DNA from 3 places in the Streptomyces sp. NPDC047079 genome. Region 3 is predicted to be linked to each of the others. Evidence: riboswitches for the same ligand, from Rfam matches in the RefSeq annotation. Region 3 holds a riboswitch; each other region holds the start of a gene.

Region 1 (6,274 bases), on a different contig from region 3:
CGACGAGGAGGCCGCCGTCCTGATCGCCGAGCACCAGGACGTCCTCGCCGGCCCTTTCCTGTTCCCGAAGGTGGACACCAAGCTCCCGCGCCGCCTCGCCAGCAAGCAGGGCCTGCACGAGCTGTGCGTGGAGCACGGCGTCCCGAGCCCGCAGGCCGCCTTCCCGCAGTCGTACGACGACATCGTGCGCTTCGCCGAGAAGGCCCGCTTCCCGCTGGTGGCCAAGAACCGCGAGGCGTTCGTACGCCGCGAGAGGCCCGCCGTGAACGGCACGACCCGGATCACCACCCCCGAGGGGCTGCTCACCCTGGCCCGCGACTGGGGCGAGCGTCCCGGTGTGATCCTCCAGGAGTATCTGCCGCGGGAGGAGGCCGAGGACTGGATCGTGCACGCCTACTTCGACCAGGACTCCGCCCCGCTCGCCCTCTTCACCGGCGTCAAGGTCCGCTCGTGGCCGCCGCACGCGGGCATGACGGCGAACGCGTACGTCGTCGACAACCCGGAACTCGCCGACCTCGCCGCACGTTTCATCAAACAGATCGGCTTCACCGGCATCATCGATCTGGATCTGCGCTTCGACCGCCGCGACGGCCGGTACAAACTGCTCGACTTCAACCCACGCGTGGGCGCCCAGTTCCGCCTCTTCGAGAACGAGGCGGGGGTGGACGTCGTCCGCGCCATGCATATGGACCTGACCGACCGCACGGTTCCGGAGGGGGAACAGCGCGCCGGTCACCGGTACATCGTGGAGAACATCGACCTGCCGGCCCTGCTCGCCTACCGGCGCAGCGGCTACACGACACCGCACGCACCGGCCCACGCGAGCGGTACGGAGCTGGCCTGGTTCGCGGGTGACGACCCGTGGCCGTTCTTCACGATGATCGCGCGCTTCGTGCGGCCGGGCGCGAAGCACCTTTATCAGCTGTGGCGGACCAACCGCCGCGGCTCCACCACCGGTACGCGCTAGCGCGTACGGCTCCACCACGAAGTAGGCATGTCGCGTCCTGGGGAGGGACTTCGTGATTCAACCGGTAGCAGTCATCGGTGCCGGGCCGTTCGGTCTGTCCACCGCCGCCCATCTAAGGGTGCGCGGTATTCCGGTACGCGTCTTCGGCGAGCCCATGGTGAGCTGGCGCGACCACATGCCCACGGGCATGCTCCTGAAGTCGACCCCCGTCGCCTCGAACATCGACGCGCCCCAGCGCGGCCACACCCTGGTCGACTACTGCGATGCGGCGGGCATCGCCCGCCTGGTAACCGACGAGGACATCATCCCGATCGAGACGTTCATCGCCTACGGCGAGTGGTTCCAGCAGAAACTGGTGCCCGAGCTGGAGCGGGTCAGGGTCGTCTCCGTGGACCGCCGTAAGGGCGGCGGCTTCGAACTGAAGCTGGACTCCGGCGAGCAGTTCGCGGCGCGGGCGGTCGTGGTGGCCACCGGCCTGTCGGGCCTCGCCCACGTCCCGCCGGAACTGGCCGCCGCCGCGACGGACGGCCCCACCCCCACGGGGCCGGTCTCCCACAGCTCCCAGCACCATGACCTGACCCGTTTCTCCGGCAAGGAGCTGCTGGTCATCGGCGCGGGGCAGTCCGCGCTGGAGACGGCGGTGCTCGCGGCCGAGGCGGGCGCGCGGGTGCGGGTGATCTCACGCGGCCAGGGCAAGGTGGCCTTCGGCGCGCCCCCGTGGGACCAGCCGAGGTTCCGCCCCGAATCGCCCTTCGGACGGGCCTGGTCCCTGTGGGCGCTCAGCTACTATCCGCACCCGTACCGGCTCCTCCCGGCCCAGACCCGTCACTACCTGGTCCGCCGGGTTCTCGGTCCGCTCGGCGCGTGGTGGCTGCGCGAGCGCTTCCTGAGCAAGGTGCAGGTGCGCGATGTCGTCGCCGTGGTCGGCGCGTCCGCGGCGGGCGGCAGCCCCGTCCTCACGGTCCGGACGCACACGGGTGGCACGGAGGAACTCACCGCGGACCATGTGATCGCCGCCACCGGGTACCGCGTGGACATCGCGGCGATGGACTTCCTGGGCCACGAGCTGCGGACGGAACTGGCGGTGAGCCGGGGCACTCCGAGGCTCGGCGCGGGTTATGTGTCCTCCGTGCCGGGCCTGTACTTCACGGGCCTGCCCGCGGCGGCCTCGTACGGCCCGGTGATGCGCTTCGTGTGCGGCACGGAGTTCGCCTCACCCAGGCTGGCGAAGCATCTGGCGGCGGCACACGGCTGAGGACGGCGGGGCCAGGTCCTCCGGCCGGGGGTCACGGGTCAGGCGATCACGGGCACGAGGACACACAGCACGAGTTCGCGGGGCACGCGTTCGCGGGACGCGAGGTCGCGTCGCGCGAGGTCACGGGGCACGGAGGGGGCGCGGCGCCGTCGCGCCCCAGGGGCCCTGGGGGCCTGGGGCCGGGTCGTGGGGAGGGGCAGGTTCGTCGGGGCGTGGCCGTACGCCGTCATGCCGGGGACCTGCGTGACGGGGCCGTACGCCTGCGTGTTTCGGGAAGCGCGCGGCAACTCGGGTTCTGTCATACGGGAGTTCGGTGGGCGCGGGATACCGGACGTCGTCCGGTTCGCGCCGAGTCGCCGGGGCGTTCCATCCGTATTCTCTGATCATGGCCGCACCCCTCGCATATTCACTCATCGCCACTGACCTGGACGGAACGCTGTTGCGTGACGACGACACGCTCTCCGACCGGTCAAGGGCCGCCCTGGCGCGCGCCTCGGCGGCAGGCGCACAGCACCTCGTCGTGACGGGGCGCCCGGCGCCCAGGGTGCGGCCGTTGCTCGACGACCTCGGAAGTAGGGGGCTCGCGGTGTGCGGGCAGGGCGCGCAGGTGTACGACGCCGGCGCGAACCGGCTCCTCTTCTCCGTCACCCTGGACCGGGAGTTGGCCGAGACCGCACTCGGCAAGATCGAGGCCGAGGTGGGGCAGGTGTACGCGGCCGTCGACCAGGACGGGGTGGACGGCCTCACGCTCATCGAACCCGGCTACCGGATGCCGCACCCCACCCTGCCGGCGGTGCGGGTCGAGCGGCGGGACGACCTGTGGTGCGAGCCGATCAGCAAGGTGTTGCTGCGCCATCACGCCCTGTCGGACGACGAGTTGGCGTCGGCGGCCCGCGCGTCCGTCGGTTCCCTCGCGACGGTCACCATGTCCGGGCCCGGCACCGTCGAACTCCAGCCGTGCGGCATCACCAAGGCGACGGGGCTCGCACTGGCCGCCGCCCATCTGGGCCTGGGGCCGTCGGAGACCATCGCCTTCGGTGACATGCCCAATGACATCCCGATGTTCGACTGGGCCGCGCATGGGGTGGCCATGGCCAACGCCCACCCCGAACTCAAGGCCGTGGCGGACGAGGTCACCATGTCGAACGAGCACGACGGCATCGCCGTCGTGCTCGAACGACTCCTCGGGGGCCACCGGAGGCCGGCCGACAGCGCCGGCCGGCGGTCCGTCGGCTATTAGTACGCGCTGTTGACGTTGTCGATCGAGCCGTACCGGTGGGCGGCGTAGTTGCACGCGGCCGTGATGTTCGCCACCGGGTCGTACGGGTCGAACGCCGTGCCGGGCACGTGGTACGCGGCGAAGGTCGGGTCGATGATCTGGAGCAGACCCTTCGACGGGATGCCCTTACGGGCGTTCGAGTCCCACAGGTTGATCGCCTTGGGGTTGCCGGACGACTCGCGCATCACGTTGCGGTAGATGCCGTTGTACGTACCGGGGATGCCGTGCTGGGCCATGACCTCCAGCGACTGACGGATCCAGCTGTCCAGGGTGGTGCCGCGGGTCGTCACGGCCTTGGCGGTGGTCGTGGCGGTCACGGTGGCCGTCGCCGGCTTACCGGTCGCGGCGGAAGCGCTGGTCGCTCCCATGACCGGCAGGGCGAGAACGGCGGCACCCGACCCCGCGAGTGCGAGGGCACGGGTGATACGGGCGGCCTTGGAGCCGCGGTCCCGTCGGCGTGCGGGCAGGGCGAAAGCGGGCATGTCGCATTCCTCTCCGGCGCCTGCGAGGTGAGCTGTCGGGTTCGGGCGGGGAGGTGCCCGGCCGTGTCCTCGATGTCGAGGGCACGGCTTCACCCCTAGCCGTTCCGGCGGGTGTCCGGATCGGCGGCCTACCTGGGTCCCCCGCTCCTGCCGTCGTGGTCGATGGGCTCCCGAGCGGCGGCAGGATTCGGCGTTCCGCTCGGATCGAGGGGAAGGTATGCGAGAGCACATGTCCGGAACAAGCTTGCAAGTCACACTCCTTCCGAATTGACCTTGAAATGGGGGAATAAGGTCGGTGATCCAGTTTGTCGAGCGGAGTTCAAGTTGCCATTCGCAAAGGGGTAGTTGGTGACACGCCCTTAATGCCCCGTCTGCCGCGGACGTGAGCTATTTCACTCTGGTCTTCGCGGTCGTCATCGATGGTTAATTACATAGGGGGTTTATTGGGGTAAAACGGTCACATGTCGTGTGTCTTGAGTGGAGCGTTTCGGGTGGGTGAGTGCCCTTCGTCCGGACTTGACTCCGTTGCCCGGCAAGGAGGTTCCCGGGCGAGGGGGGTGGGCGTGGCCGCGAGGCCGACTCGAATGCCTGGCCGGTGTATGCGGCGCGCGGGGGCGGGCAGCCGTAGAGGGAACGGGGGTGACGTCCGCAGGGGAGGGCGGGGGGTGCCCGGGCGTAAGGAGGTCGGTTCCGGCGTGAGGGGTGATTGTCGGGTATGTGGGGGAATATCTGTTCCTATCAGATGATCAGGCACATTCCGTTCGTGATCCGATACCGCCCGGCCTGGAACAGTGGGCGCTCGTGGTGATCGAAACGTGACCGGATACGCTGACTTGAGTGATGGCGACGACAGATCGACAACTCGATGAGCGCGTCGACGGGCGACGCCATCGAGCAAGTGGCCGTCCTTGAGACCGACCGTGTGATCGTCAGCAGACGTCAGCAGACAGGAGACCCCACGTGACCGTCGTCGGGCCGTTCGGGCTGAGCGTGCGGGAGCAGGCTCTGGAGGTCGATGTCCAGGCCGGATTGGCCGCTGTCGAGGAGGGGCTGCTCGAGGCCACCAAGAGTGAGGTGCCCTTCATCACAGAGGCCGCGCAGCACCTGGTGCGTGCGGGCGGGAAGCGGTTCCGGCCGCTGCTTGTGATGCTCGCGGCGCAGTTCGGCGACCCGTACGCGCCCGGAGTCGTGCCCTCGGCCGTGGTCGTGGAGCTGACCCACCTCGCCACGCTGTACCACGACGACGTGATGGACGAGGCCGAGGTGCGGCGCGGGGTGGACAGCGCGAACACCCGCTGGGGCAACTCGGTCGCGGTCCTCACGGGTGACTTCCTGTTCGCGAGGGCCTCGCACATCCTGGCCGATCTCGGCCCGGAGGCGGTCCGGATCCAGGCGGAGGCGTTCGAGCGCCTGGTCACGGGCCAGATCCTGGAGACGGCGGGCCCCCGGGACGGCCGTGACCCGGTCGAGCACTACCTCGACGTCCTCGGCGGCAAGACCGGCTCGCTGGTGGCGGTGGCGTGCCGCTTCGGGGCGATGATGTCGGGTGCCGACGAGACGGTCGTGGACGTGCTCACGCAGTACGGCGAGCGGCTGGGCGTGGCGTTCCAGCTGGCCGACGACGTCCTGGACATCGCGTCGGACTCGCACGAGTCCGGGAAGACGCCCGGGACGGACCTGCGCGAGGGCATCCCCACCCTCCCGATCCTGCGCCTGCGTGAGCGCGCGGAGCGCATGGGGCTGCCCGAGGACATCGCCCTGTGCGAGCTCCTCGGCTCCGATCTCACGGACGACGCCCGGCATGCCGAGGCCCTCGCCCGCCTGCGCGCTCACCCGGCCCTGGAGCAGGCGCGCCGCGACACGGTCCGGTATGTGGAGGACGCCCGCTCGGGCCTGGCTCCGCTGCCGGAGTGCGGTGCGAAGGCGGCCCTGATGGAACTGTGCGACGCGGTGGTGCACCGGGCCGGCTGACGCCCCTCGCTCGATCCGCGCTCTCGATCACCGAGGGCTGTCCGTGACTGTGGCCCGCGCCACACGGTTGGCGATCACGCGGACGGATGCCACGTTCGCGAAGCGCCGCACCGCCCTCATCACCACCGGGGCCGCCATGACCGGGGCGGCCCCGCTCGGCGGCCGCGTCCCGCGCTCCTCGGTCCAGCCGGGCTCCGATGCGCCGCAGTGGGTCGCCGCCCAGGGCCCAGGGGGCCCAGCGCCCGAGGGACCCCTACGGGTTCGGAGCAGTCGCCGCCCCGCGATGTCATACCCCAGGATTACGCGGAGTTGGGTCCGCG
Region 2 (6,274 bases), on a different contig from region 3:
ACGCCGCTCCCGCGAGGGCGATCGTGGCGGCGGTCCGGGCCGTGGTCCCGCCGAGCGAACGCTGTCTGGGCTTGCGGTGCGCTGCCACCTGACCGTCACGTCCTTTCCTCCGGCCGTCGGGGCGACGGGCGGTGTCACGCGTCCGGCGGCGGCCCGCACAGGGGGAGCAGGCCGCCGCCGGACTTTCTCGGCGGTGGTGTCCGGCGGCCGCCCCTGGCCCGGGCGGCGGTGGGGAGCCGGTCACCTGATGGAGGACGCTAAACCGGCCGTGACCGTCCTGTGACGCGATGTCCGGAAGTGGCACGACCGGACTGACGGTGACCGCATGCGACCGTGATCCCGCCTCGAGGCCGCCGACTTCACACTGTGCGATGACCGTTGCGGCGGTTTCCGGGCGCGGGGTCATGACGGAGTGCTATGGGACGCATATATGCGTGGGTCCGGAGGCCGTGCGACCCCCGCACACCGCGTGGGCCGGTGTCGAAGCCCGCCGCCCCCCTCACTAGGCTCCGGCCCCATGGACGTACTCATCCATCTCTTCGTCGCCCTGCACATCCTCGGCATCGCCGCGCTCCTCGGCGGCTTCCTCACCCAGATGAAGGCGATGGGCCGGGGCACGGCCCGTTTCGTGCCCGCGATGCTGCACGGCGCGCTGACCATGCTGGTCACGGGCGTGGCTCTGGTCGGCCTCGACCAGGCGGACCACCACCACGTCAACACCATCAAGATCGGCGTCAAGCTGGCCCTGCTGATCGTGATCCTCGGCCTGGTCTACGTGAAGCGCGACGAGGAGACGGTCGAGAAGCCCCTCTTCGCCCTGGTCGGTGCGCTGACCATGGCCAACGTCTTCATCGCCGTGCTGTGGACCTGACGCTCTCCACCACGGACCTGACGGCTACCGCCAGAACCGCGCACCAGGCGGCCACCGCGATCCACAGCAGCACCTGGCCGGGTCCACGCAGCCACGGCGCCCGGAGGGCGGCGGCGACGGACAGCGCCGCCACCGCCGTCATCGCCATCGAGAAGACGGTCGACCACCGCCGTACGTCGTAGCCGGTGCGCGGCCGGAGCAGTTCGGCCGCCGCCAGCACGCAGTACCAGACGAAGGCGAGGGCGAGGAGGGCGATGGTGACGCTCCGCAGGACCGTGTTGTCGTCCTTGTTCCAGAGGTAGAGGCCGCTGCCCGCGGCGGCGATCAGCCGCGATCCGGCCACCGCGGAGAGGGCGAGCGCACCGCTCGCCATCCAGTGGTCGCCCGCGCCGGCGGCCACCTGCCGCCGGTCGAAGCACCGCAGCCCGATCAGATAGAACGCCAGGCCGAGCCAGAAGAAAACCAGCCCCGCGTGGGCGAGCCAGGCCACCCGGACGGCCGCGGCCAGTACCGCCCCGAGCACTGCGATTCCCTCTGCCGCCACACATCCGAGGAACACGGCCCCGGACATACCGCGCTCCCAGTTCCGTACCACCAGGAGGACCAGGACCGCCCACAGCGCGAAGGCCAGCGCGAGGAGCGCCTCGGCGAGCTGCTGCCCGTACAGGCCGGAGATCCCGGTGCCCAGCAGGGCGGTGGCCGGAACCACGGTGAGCGCGGCCGGGGAGCCGACAGGCCACCCCGGGAGCCCTCGCGGCAGCCGTACGGCGATGTCGGCCACCAGGCCCAGCCAGGCGGCGCCCGCCAGCGCCAGGGCGATACGGGAGAGGAGCTCGTATCCGGCCTGTTGCAGCCCGACCGACAGGGCGCCGGTCGCCAACACGGCGGCCCCGGTGGCGGGCGGACGCTGTGCCCACCAGGTGCGGAGCGCGGAGGTGCCAGACATGCGCCCGATGCTAGGGACGCGCGCACGGCTTGCGTACGGGGCACGCGCGCGTGAAGCCAGAAAACAACCCCACGCGCGCGTACCGGAACCTTGAGCCGTCGGTGTCAGGCAGGCCGCACCACGCTGTGGATGATCGACGCGCCGCCGTAGTAGATCGACTCCTCGCGCACGTAGGCGCCCGGCTTCGGGGCGTGGATCATCATGCCGTTGCCGATGTAGACGCCGACGTGGCTGACGTCGTCGTAGAAGAAGACCAGGTCACCTGGCTGCGCCTCGGCGAGCGGCACCATCGCGCCGGCGTTCACCTGGTCGTATGTGGTGCGGGGGAGCGTCAGCCCGGCGGTCTTCCACGCGGCCTGGGTCAGGCCCGAGCAGTCGTAGGACCCGGGGCCCGTCGCGCCCCACACGTACGGCTTGCCGATCTGCGCGCGGGCGAAGGCGAGGGCCTTCGCGGCCTTCGTCGCGTACGAGGAGTCCACAACGGAGGACCCCGCGGCAGTGCCAGAGGAAGAGCCCGTTGCGGAGGATCCCGAGGAGGAGTGCGTTGCGGACGCCCCTGAGGAGCCGGTCGTCGTGCTCGACGACGACTGTTCCCGCTGCCGGTCCGCCTGCTGCCGTGCCAGCGCCTCCGCCTGGCGCCGGGCCTCCTCCTGCTTCCGCTTCTCGAGCGCGGCGAGCCGTGCCTTCTCCTGGGCGGTCAGCTCGGACAGCAACTGCCGTGCGGCGGCGAGCTTCTTCTGGACGTCCGTCTTGGCCGACCTCAGTGTCGCCTGCGACTCGGTGAGCGTCCGGAGGCTGTCGGTGGCCTCCTGCCGCTTCTTCATCGTCGCGGCCTGGTCGGTCACGTACTGGTCGACCGCTTCCTTCTGACGGCCGGTGAGCCGGCTCATCAGCTGCGTCTGGTCGAAGTAGTCCTGGGGGTTGTCGGCCAGCAGGAAGGTGGCCGTGTCGGGGGCCTCGGTCCCGGTCCGGTACTGCGCGGCGGCGAACGAACCCAGCTTGTCGCGCGCCTCGTTGAGCTCCTGGGTGCGCCGGGCGACGCCGTCGAGGAGCGTGTCGACGGTCCTGCGCTGCCTGGCCGTCCTCTCCTTGGCCGCGTTGTACCTGTCGGTGGCCGACTCCGCCTGGCGGTAGAGGTCGTCGACCTTCTTCTCGACCTCCTCGACGCTGGGTCTGTCGTCGGCGGAGGGCGCGGCGTGGGCCGTCTGGGAGAGCAGTGCCACGGACGTGAGGGCCGCCGTCGCGAGAGCGGGGGTCCGTATGCCCGCGAAGCGTGGGCCCGAGGGGCGGGACTTTCGGTGCGCCGCCATGAAAGGCGTCTCCTTCCGTACTCCGCCTACCGGGTTAGCTGTCGGGTTCGGGCGGGTGGTTCCGGAAGGTGTGCCCTACGGCCGCGCCCACAGGGCGGTCGGCCGATTCACCCCAGGTCGGGTGGGTCCCCGGCTCCGGCTGCCACGGGGCGCACCGGACTCGGCGGAGGCCGCGCGGCCCGGCGACCTTCGCCGGTGAGGGTCGTACGGCCCGCCCGGCACGGTAGCCAACTCATGTGGCGCCTGTGAAGGTTGAGGCGAGATTTGTCCGATACGTTTTTGTGACCTTGGTTTTCCGGACCGTCGTCGAGCGCGGACCGTGAACCGACGGGTCCGGACGGTGACGCCTGCTGTCCACGTCCGGGGGTCGAGTTTTCGGGACGGCGGCCGGTTGTCGGCGGGGCGCCCTAGACTCGGAGAGCGATGAGCAGCCTCTTTGACGACAGTTTCCTGGCGGACCTCAAGGCCACCCCGGCCCATGAGGAGGCGCCCCCACCGCCCGAGGACGATCACGCTCCGGAGCCCGTTCCGGACGATCTGTTCGGCGGGCGGTTCGACCTGCCTCCGGCCCGGGACGCGTACTACCGCGACGGCGCGCCCCGCCCCGCCCTCGACCCGAGGGCACTGCTCGAGGGGTTGAACGAGAACCAGCGCGCGGCGGTCGTGCACGCCGGCTCCCCCCTGCTCATCGTCGCCGGTGCCGGATCCGGCAAGACCCGTGTGCTCACTCACCGCATCGCCTATCTGCTGGCCGAGCGGGGCGTGCATCCCGGGCAGATCCTCGCGATCACCTTCACCAACAAGGCCGCGGGCGAGATGAAGGAGCGCGTCGAGCAGCTCGTCGGCCCGCGCGCGAACGCGATGTGGGTGATGACCTTCCACAGCGCGTGCGTCCGCATCCTGCGCCGTGAGAGCAAGAAGCTCGGCTTCACCTCGTCCTTCTCGATCTACGACGCCGCCGACAGCAAGCGTCTGATGGCGCTCGTCTGCCGCGACCTGGACCTCGATCCCAAGCGGTTCCCGCCCAAGTCGTTCAGCGCCAAGATCTCCAACCTGAAGAACGAGCTGATCGACGAGGAGGACTTCGCCGCCCAGGCCGCCGACGGCTTCGAGAAGACCCTCGCCCAGGCGTACGCGCTCTACCAGTCGAGGCTCCGCGAGGCGAACGCGCTCGACTTCGACGACCTGATCATGACGACGGTCAACCTGCTGCGCGCCTTCCCGGACGTCGCCGAGCACTACCGCCGCCGTTTCCGCCACGTCCTCGTCGACGAGTACCAGGACACCAACCACGCCCAGTACGCGCTGGTCCGCGAGCTGGTCGGCACCTCCGAGCACCCCGTGGACGTGCCGCCCGGCGAGGACGACCTCCAGCCCGCCGAGCTGTGCGTCGTCGGTGACGCCGATCAGTCGATCTACGCCTTCCGCGGTGCCACCATCCGCAACATCCTCCAGTTCGAGGAGGACTACCCGGACGCCACCACGATCCTCCTGGAGCAGAACTACCGCTCCACGCAGACGATCCTGAGCGCCGCGAACGCGGTCATCGAGCGCAACGAGTCGCGCCGCCCCAAGAACCTGTGGACCAACGCGGGCGCGGGCGCGCGGATCACCGGCTACGTCGCCGACACCGAGCACGACGAGGCGCAGTTCGTCGCCGAGGAGATAGACCGCCTCACCGACCGGGGCGAGGCCAAGACGGGAGACGTCGCCGTCTTCTACCGCACCAACGCCCAGTCCCGTGTCTTCGAAGAGGTCTTCATCCGCGTCGGCCTGCCCTACAAGGTCGTCGGCGGTGTCCGCTTCTACGAGCGCAAGGAGGTCCGGGACGTCCTGGCGTACCTGCGGGTGCTGGCGAACCCGGAGGACTCTGTTCCGCTTCGGCGCATCCTGAATGTGCCGAAACGGGGCATCGGTGAGCGCGCCGAGGCGATGATCGACGCCTTGGCGCAGCGGGAGAAGATCAGCTTCCCGCAGGCACTGAGCCGCGTGGACGAGGCGTACGGCATGGCGGCTCGCTCGACGAACGCGGTCAAGCGGTTCAACGCGCTGATGGAGGATCTGCGGACCGTCGTGGAGTCGGGCGCGGGTCCGGCCACGGTCCTGGAAGCCGTCCTGGAACGCACCGGCTATCTGGCCGAACTCCAGGCCTCGACCGACCCCCAGGACGAGACCCGCATCGAGAACCTCCAGGAACTCGCCGCCGTCGCCCTGGAGTTCGAGCAGGAGCGCGGCGAAGCGACCTCGGGGGCCGCCGGCCCGGGAGGCACGCTGGCCGACTTCCTGGAGCAGGTCGCCCTGGTCGCGGACTCCGACCAGATCCCCGACGAGGACGAGGGCGACGGCGTCATCACGCTGATGACCCTCCACACCGCGAAGGGCCTGGAGTTCCCGGTGGTCTTCCTGACCGGCATGGAGGACGGCGTCTTCCCGCACATGCGCGCGCTCGGCCAGACCAAGGAACTGGAGGAGGAGCGCCGCCTGGCGTACGTCGGCATCACCCGCGCCCGGGAGCGGCTCTACCTCACCCGGTCCGCCATGCGCAGCGCCTGGGGCCAGCCCTCCTACAACCCGCCCTCCCGCTTCCTGGAGGAGATCCCGGACCAGCATGTGGAGTGGAAGCGGACGGGCTCGTCCTCCGCTCCCGTCTCCTCGGGGCCGGTCTCGGGAGTGGCGGCCTCCCTGTCGTCGTCGCTGTCGTCGTCCCGGTCGCGGTCCTCGGCCGCGGGCGCGTCCGGTTTCGCCACGCGCCGGGGCGGTGCGGCGGAGAGGCCGGTGGTCTCCCTTGCGGTCGGCGACCGCGTCACGCACGACCAGTTCGGACTGGGCACGGTGGTCGGTGTGAAGGGCACGGGCGCGAACGCGGAGGCGACGATCGACTTCGGCGACACGAAGCCGAAGCGGCTGCTGCTGCGGTACGCGCCGGTGGAGAAGCTGTAGAGCCGGCGGCCAAGCCGTAGAGCGAAACGGCCGAGCCCCCGTCGAAGGGCGGGGGCTTACCGGCGGGCCGATCATGTGGGTCGATCAGGCGGGACGATCAGGTGGGGTCCAGTCCGTGGCTGCGCAGCCAGGGCAGCGGGTCTATCGCGGCGCCCCCGCTCGGCCGCACCTCGAAGTGCAGGTGAGGGCCGGTGGAGTTGCCCGAGT
Region 3 (6,274 bases):
GCGGCGGCGTCTGGGGTGGGCGCGGGCAGGGCCCTTCGGACGTGGATTCCGTAGCGGGCCAGCAGGTCGCACGTCTCGTCCGAACCGAGCGTGAGGCCCTGGCCCCGCGCGAGCAGGCGCCCGATCAGCGCGGCGGCGCCCTTCTCGTCGATGTCGTCGTACTCGGGCACCTTGCCGGGCTCGGCGGTGTCGCGCCGCCACTGGGCGTACCCGACGGCTTCCGCCAGGGCCCGGACGGCGCGTTCGGCGGCGGGGTAGGCGGGGATCAGGCGGGCGTTTGCCGGGGCCTGGACGGGGGTGAGCGGAGGTTCCGCCGGGGGCGGGGGGTCGGTGCGCTGGGCCTGGGGCGAGGTGCTGGCCGCGGCGGACAGCGCCTGGGCGAGCCCGCCCAGCTCGACGTGCACCACCAGCACCGGCTTCGCGGGGGCCGCGGCGGCGGCCGAGCGGAGGGCCTCCGCCAGGGCTGCGTCCTGGGCCGAGGTCTCCGCCACCGTCGGGATGGCCGTCACCACGACGGCATCGCACGCGTCGTCGGCCAGCGCCGCGGTCAGCGCCCGGTGGAAGTCCTCGGCCGACGCCGCGGTCGTCAGGTCGAGCGGCGGCAAGGGGCGCAGTCCCTGCGTGAGACACGCGTCGTAGGTCAGCAGGCCGAGCGACTCGGAGTTGCCTAGGATCGCCACCCGCGGTCCGGCGGGCAGCGGCTGGCGGGCCAGCAGCAGCCCCGCGTCCACCAGTTCCGTGATCGTGTCCACCCTGATCACCCCGGCCTGCCGCAGCAGCGCGGAGACCGTGGCGTGCGGCAGGCGCGTGGCCCGTACGGCATGGCCCTGGGGGGCGCTTCCGTGCCGCGCGCCCTGCACCACGACCAGCGGCTTGGCCGCCGCCGTGCGCCGTGCGAGCCGGTTGAACTTGCGCGGGCTGCCGATGGTTTCCAGGTACATCAGGGCGACATCGGTGTCCGAGTCCTCGTACCAGTACTGGAGGACGTCGTTGCCGGAGACGTCCGACCGGTTCCCGGAGGAGACGAAGGTAGACACCCCGGTGACCCCGGTGACGCCTCCGCCCCGCCGGTGCAGCCGGGAGAGCAGGGCGATGCCGATGGCGCCGGACTGGGCGAACAGCCCTATGCGCCCGGTGCGCGGCATCTCGGGGGCGAGGGAGGCGTTGAGCCGCACGTCCGGCGAGGTGTTGATGATCCCGAAGGCGTTGGGCCCGATGATCCGCATTCCGTACGACCGCGCCTGTCGCACCAGCGCCCGCTGCCGCTCCCGCCCCTCCGGCCCGCTCTCGGCGTAGCCCGCGGAGATCACGACGAGTCCCTGCACCCCGTGCTCGCCGCACTCGGCGACCACCTCGGGAACGTGCTCCGCGGGGACGGCGACGACCGCGAGGTCCACCGGCTCGGGGATCTCGCGGACGGACCGGTGGGCGGGCACCCCGTCGAGTTCCCTCAGCTCGTCGAAGGCCTTGTTCACCGCGTACAGGCGGCCGGTGAACCCGCCGTCCCTGAGGTTGCCGAGGATGCTGCGGCCCACTCCCCCGGGCCTGCGGCCCACGCCGATCACGGCGACCGAGCCGGGCGCGAGCAGCCGCTGCACCGACCGGGCCTCGGCCCGCTGCTCCCGCGCCCGCTGCACCGCCAGCGAGCGGTCGGTGGGCTCCAGGTCGAACTCCAGGCGTACGACGCCGTCCTCGAAGCTGCGCTTCTGCTGGTACCCGGCGTCCGTGAACACCTTGATCATCCTGGAGTTGGCGGGCAGCACCTCGGCGGCGAACCGACGGATACCGCGCTCCCTGGCGACCGCCGCGATGTGTTCGAGAAGCGCGGACGCGACCCCGCGTCCCTGGTGCGCGTCCTGCACGAGGAAGGCGACCTCGGCCTCGTCGGCCGGCGCGGAGGCGGGCATGCCGCCGGCGCCGATGCGGTCATAGCGTACGGTGGCGATGAACTCGCCGCCGACCGTGGCCGCGAGTCCCACCCTGTCCACGAAGTCGTGGTGTGTGAAGCGGTGGACGTCCCTGGCGGACAGGCGGGGGTACGGCGCGAAGAAGCGGTAGTACTTCGACTCGTCCGAGACCTGCTCGTAGAAGCTGACGAGGCGCTCGGCGTCGTCGACGGTGATGGGTCTGATGCGCGCGGTGCCACCGTCGCGCAGCACCACGTCGGCTTCCCAGTGGGCGGGGTACTCGTGCCGATCCGACGCGGTCTGCATGGGCCCCAGAGTACGGCTCGCGTCCGACAACGGCGCGAGGCAGGCTGGGGAAGCCGAGCGGGGACCGTCCAGCATCCGGACCGGCACGGGAGGGGACTTCCGCACGGCCCGGAAACGCTTCATCATATGGAAAACTGGTCTAGACAACCCTGAACACCTGAAGGGCAGCAACACATGGCTGAGCGCCGCGTCAACGTCGGCTGGGCCGAGGGCCTCCACGCCCGCCCCGCCTCCATCTTCGTCCGGGCAGCCACGGCCTCCGGGGTCCCCGTGACGATCGCCAAGGCCGGCGGCAACCCCGTCAACGCCGCGTCCATGCTGGCGGTTCTCGGCCTCGGCGCCCAGGGCGGCGAGGAGGTCGTCCTGGCCTCCGACGCGGAGGGCGCGGACGCCGCGCTGGACCGCCTGGCCAAGCTGGTCGCCGAGGGGCTCGAGGAGCTTCCCGAGACGGTCTGACCCTTCGGACACCACGGTTGCGGAAGCCGCGTCGCGCCCTCGGGGCGGACGCGGCTTCCGCCGTCTTCGGGCACCGGCCCTGAGGTGTTCGGCGCCTCCGTGCGGGCCCTCTCCGGTGACTGCCCCTCGGCCCGGCGCCCGCGGAATATGGCGCCGTCACGAGAAATTACGCGCGGCACACGGAATTCACGCATGCCGGTTTTACCGGGCACGCGGGAACAGGGCAGCCGGAATAGGCTTCGCCGAATACCCCTCTTTGTATACGGCGCCTGTGTTAATACCGGGAACCGGACGCGTTTACGGTGTGTTGCGAAGCCCTCACACGCTCCGCGCGGTCGCCCGCGCCGGGGAAGCGCAGCCGGTGCGCGACGGTCATGCGCTCGGTGTGCAGCGCCGTGATGGCGCGCGCCCGCTCGCTGTCCCCGCGCGCGACGGCGTCCACGATTCCGCCGTGCTCGGCCCAGGACTCCACGGGATCGACCGGCGCCTCGACCACGTACATCCAGCCGATCTTGTGCCGCAGCTGGGCGAGTGTCGAGGTGAGCACGGGGCTCCCGCAGGCCTGCGCCAAGGTCTCGTGGAACCAGCCGCCCAGAGACCGCAGATCCTCGCTGCCGCCCCTCCTGGCGCGCTCCTGGCCCAGCCTGACCAGGCCGCGCAGCACCTTGAGGTGGGCCTCGGTGCGGCGCTGGGCGGCCCGCGCTGCCCCCAGCGGTTCCAGCAGCATCCGCATCTCCAGAAGGTCGGCGGCCTCCTGCTCGGTGGGTTCCGCGACACACGCGCCCGCGTGCCTGCGGGTGACGACGAAGCCCTCGGCCTCCAAGGTGCGCAGGGCCTCGCGCACGGGGACGCGGGAGACGCCGTAGCGGCGGGCGAGGAGCTCCTCGGTGAGCCGGCCGCCGCGCTCGTAGACACCCGCGACGATGTCGTCACGGATCGCCGTGCATACCGAGTGCGCCGGAATACGCATGACCGACCTCCGCCTTAATACCCGTGAAACGTCGACGGTTGACGTGTGTCCCGCCGACTCTATTGCAGCTCGCCTGAATTTCCGACGGCGAGCCGAAATCCATGGATATTTTTTGGACAGACAGCAGTCCGAAACGACGACGACCCCGGCCGATGGGCCGGGGTCGTCACATACGGGCGCGCCGCACGGCGGCCCGCTGTCAGACGTTCACGCCGTGCGATCGGAGGTAGGCGACAGGGTCGATGTCCGAGCCGTACTCCTGGGTGGTGCGCGCCTCGAAGTGGAGGTGCGGACCGGTTGTGTTGCCGGTCGCCCCGGAGAGGCCGATCAGCTCTCCCGGGGTGACGCTCTGGCCCACGGAGACGCCGATGGAGGACAGGTGGCCGTACTGCGTGTAGGTGCCGTCGTTCATCTTGACGACGATCTGGTTGCCGTACGCGCCGCCCCAACCGATCTCGACGACGGCACCCGAGCCGACCACGTGCACAGGCGTGCCCGTGGCGGCATGGAAGTCGATGCCGGTGTGGGTGCCGGAGGACCACAGGGAGCCGCCGGTCCTGTAGCCGGTGGAGACGTAGGAGTGGAGGATCGGCGCCACGTACGCGGTCAGGCGCCTGCGCTCGGCCTCGCGGGCGGCGCGCTCCTTGGCCTCGCGTTCCTTGCGCGCCTTCTCCGCGGCCTGCCGGCGCGCGGCCTCCGCGGCCTTCTTCTGCTCGGCGGCCTGTTTCTGGGCGGCGGCCTGGGCGTCGATCTTCTCCGCGACCGAGTCGCCGAGGCTGACGGCCCGGATCAGTCCCGTCTCCTCGACAGGGTGCCCGGCGGCGAAGGCCGGGGCGGCCAGGGTGCCGATGACGCCGGTGGTGGTGAGCGCCGCGACACCCACGGCGTTCGCGGTCGTACGCCGCATGCGGCTGGGACGGCGGTGCTTCCCGGTGGCGCAGGTGAACGCCATGAAGTGGCTGGTCCTTTCCTTCCCTCTCGCCTACCGGGTTAGCTGACGGGTTCGGAGCAGGAAGGTCTCCTACGGGCTGACGCCCGATTCACCCCAGGGACTGCATGGGCCCCGCCGGCCGCGAAGGCGGCGACAGGAGGGTGGGTCCCCGGCTCCCCTGGCTCGCGCCGTACGGGGACTCGGCGATGGCTGTCCGGTGCCGCGGATGCGGCGCACTGCCTGACGGACAGCCCGACAGACGCTAAAAGGAGCCTCTTTCGGTCGGCAAACCGATCAGGGGGTTTGTAGCGCATCCCACAGGGCAGAGAGGCAGCCTCCATGGCAATACGGACAAATTCCTCGAGAGGGGGCCCGGGTGACGGAAGGCGTCACCCGGGCCCTTCTGAGCGTCGCGGCTCCGGACGCGCGGGCAGCGCCTCTACTCGGCCCGGACGACGCGCACTTCGCCGATGCCCAGCGCCTTGACGGGCTCCTCGATCTGCGCGGCGTCGCCCACCAGAACGGTCACCAGCCGGTCCACCGGGAAGGCGTTCACGACGGCGGCCGTGGCCTCGACCGTGCCTGTGTCGGCGAGCTTCTGATACAGGGTCGACTGGTAGTCGTCCGGCAGGTGCTGCTCGACCTGGTCCGCGAGCGTGCTCGCGACGGCCGCCGCGGTCTCGAACTTCAGCGGCGCCACACCCACCAGGTTCTGCACGGCGACATCACGCTCGGCGTCCGTCAGCCCCTCGGCGGCGAGGGTGCGCAGCACCTTCCAGAGGTCGTCGAGCGCCGGGCCGGTGTTCGGCGTGTCGACGGAACCGCTGATGGCCAGCATCGCGGCGCCGGTGCCGTCGGGCGCGGAACGCAGCACCTGGCCGAACGCCCGCACCCCGTAGGTGTAGCCCTTCTCCTCGCGCAGGACGCGGTCCAGGCGGGAGGTGAGGGTGCCGCCGAGGCAGTACGTACCGAGCACCTGTGCGGGCCACACCCGGTCGTGTCGGTCCGCGCCGACGCGGCCGATCAGCAGCTGTGTCTGGACGGCACCGGGGCGGTCCACGATGATCACGCGGCCGGTGTCGTCGGCGGTCACCGGGGGCACGGGGCGCGGCTTGGCGGGTGCCCCCGTCCAGGCTCCGAGCGTCTCGCCGAGGAGCTCGTCGAGGTCGACGCCGGTGAGGTCGCCGACCACGACGGCGGTGGCCGTGGAGGGCCGCACATGGCGCTCGTAGAAGGCGCGGACCGCCGCAGCGTCGATGTTGGAGACCGTCTCCTCGGTGCCCTGACGCGGGCGCGACATCCGCGAGGACGCCGGGAACAGCTCCTTGGAGAGTTCCTTGGCGGCGCGGCGGGCCGGGTTGGCCATCTCGTGCGGGATCTCGTCGAGGCGGTTGCGCACCAGGCGCTCGACCTCGCTGTCGTCGAACGCCGGCGACCTCAGGGCGTCGGCGAGCAGCCCGAGTGCCTTCGACAGGCGGGAGACGGGCACTTCGAGGGACAGGCGCACACCGGGGTGGTCGGCGTGCGAGTCGAGGGTGGCGCCGCAGCGCTCCAGCTCGGCGGCGAACTCCTCGGCGGAGTGCTTGTCGGTGCCCTCGGAGAAGGCACGCGCCATGATCGTGGCGACGCCGTCGAGGCTGGCCGGCTCGGCGTCAAGGGGCGCGTCGAGGAGCACCTCGACGGCGACGACCTGCTGGCCGGGGC

What was found. Region 3 has a riboswitch for cyclic di-AMP ahead of ABZ823_RS13980 (M23 family metallopeptidase). Riboswitches for the same ligand answer to the same signal wherever they lie in the genome.
Positions count from the first base shown of each region.
Region 1: it holds a riboswitch for cyclic di-AMP, as region 3 does, so the genes downstream of both, ABZ823_RS04660 (transglycosylase SLT domain-containing protein) here and ABZ823_RS13980 (M23 family metallopeptidase) in region 3, are expected to answer to the same signal.
Region 2: it holds a riboswitch for cyclic di-AMP, as region 3 does, so the genes downstream of both, ABZ823_RS03895 (NlpC/P60 family protein) here and ABZ823_RS13980 (M23 family metallopeptidase) in region 3, are expected to answer to the same signal.

Region 1 is NZ_JBEYUZ010000002.1:458,537-464,810, reverse strand. It holds gene ABZ823_RS04675 (ATP-grasp domain-containing protein) at 1-967, shown strand, start outside; gene ABZ823_RS04670 (FAD-dependent oxidoreductase) at 1,020-2,222, shown strand; gene ABZ823_RS04665 (HAD family hydrolase) at 2,608-3,462, shown strand; gene ABZ823_RS04660 (transglycosylase SLT domain-containing protein) at 3,459-3,983, opposite strand; cyclic di-AMP (ydaO/yuaA leader) riboswitch at 3,988-4,186, opposite strand; gene ABZ823_RS04655 (polyprenyl synthetase family protein) at 4,944-5,954, shown strand.
Region 2 is NZ_JBEYUZ010000002.1:303,497-309,770, reverse strand. It holds gene ABZ823_RS03910 (NlpC/P60 family protein) at 1-88, opposite strand, end outside; gene ABZ823_RS03905 (hypothetical protein) at 518-871, shown strand; gene ABZ823_RS03900 (hypothetical protein) at 849-1,817, opposite strand; gene ABZ823_RS03895 (NlpC/P60 family protein) at 1,922-3,127, opposite strand; cyclic di-AMP (ydaO/yuaA leader) riboswitch at 3,136-3,303, opposite strand; gene pcrA (DNA helicase PcrA) at 3,551-6,067, shown strand; gene ABZ823_RS03885 (M23 family metallopeptidase) at 6,165-6,274, opposite strand, start outside.
Region 3 is NZ_JBEYUZ010000008.1:141,203-147,476, forward strand. It holds gene ABZ823_RS13965 (GNAT family N-acetyltransferase) at 1-2,213, opposite strand, end outside; gene ABZ823_RS13970 (HPr family phosphocarrier protein) at 2,388-2,669, shown strand; gene ABZ823_RS13975 (GntR family transcriptional regulator) at 2,944-3,639, opposite strand; gene ABZ823_RS13980 (M23 family metallopeptidase) at 3,839-4,591, opposite strand; cyclic di-AMP (ydaO/yuaA leader) riboswitch at 4,604-4,786, opposite strand; gene ABZ823_RS13985 (pitrilysin family protein) at 5,010-6,274, opposite strand, start outside.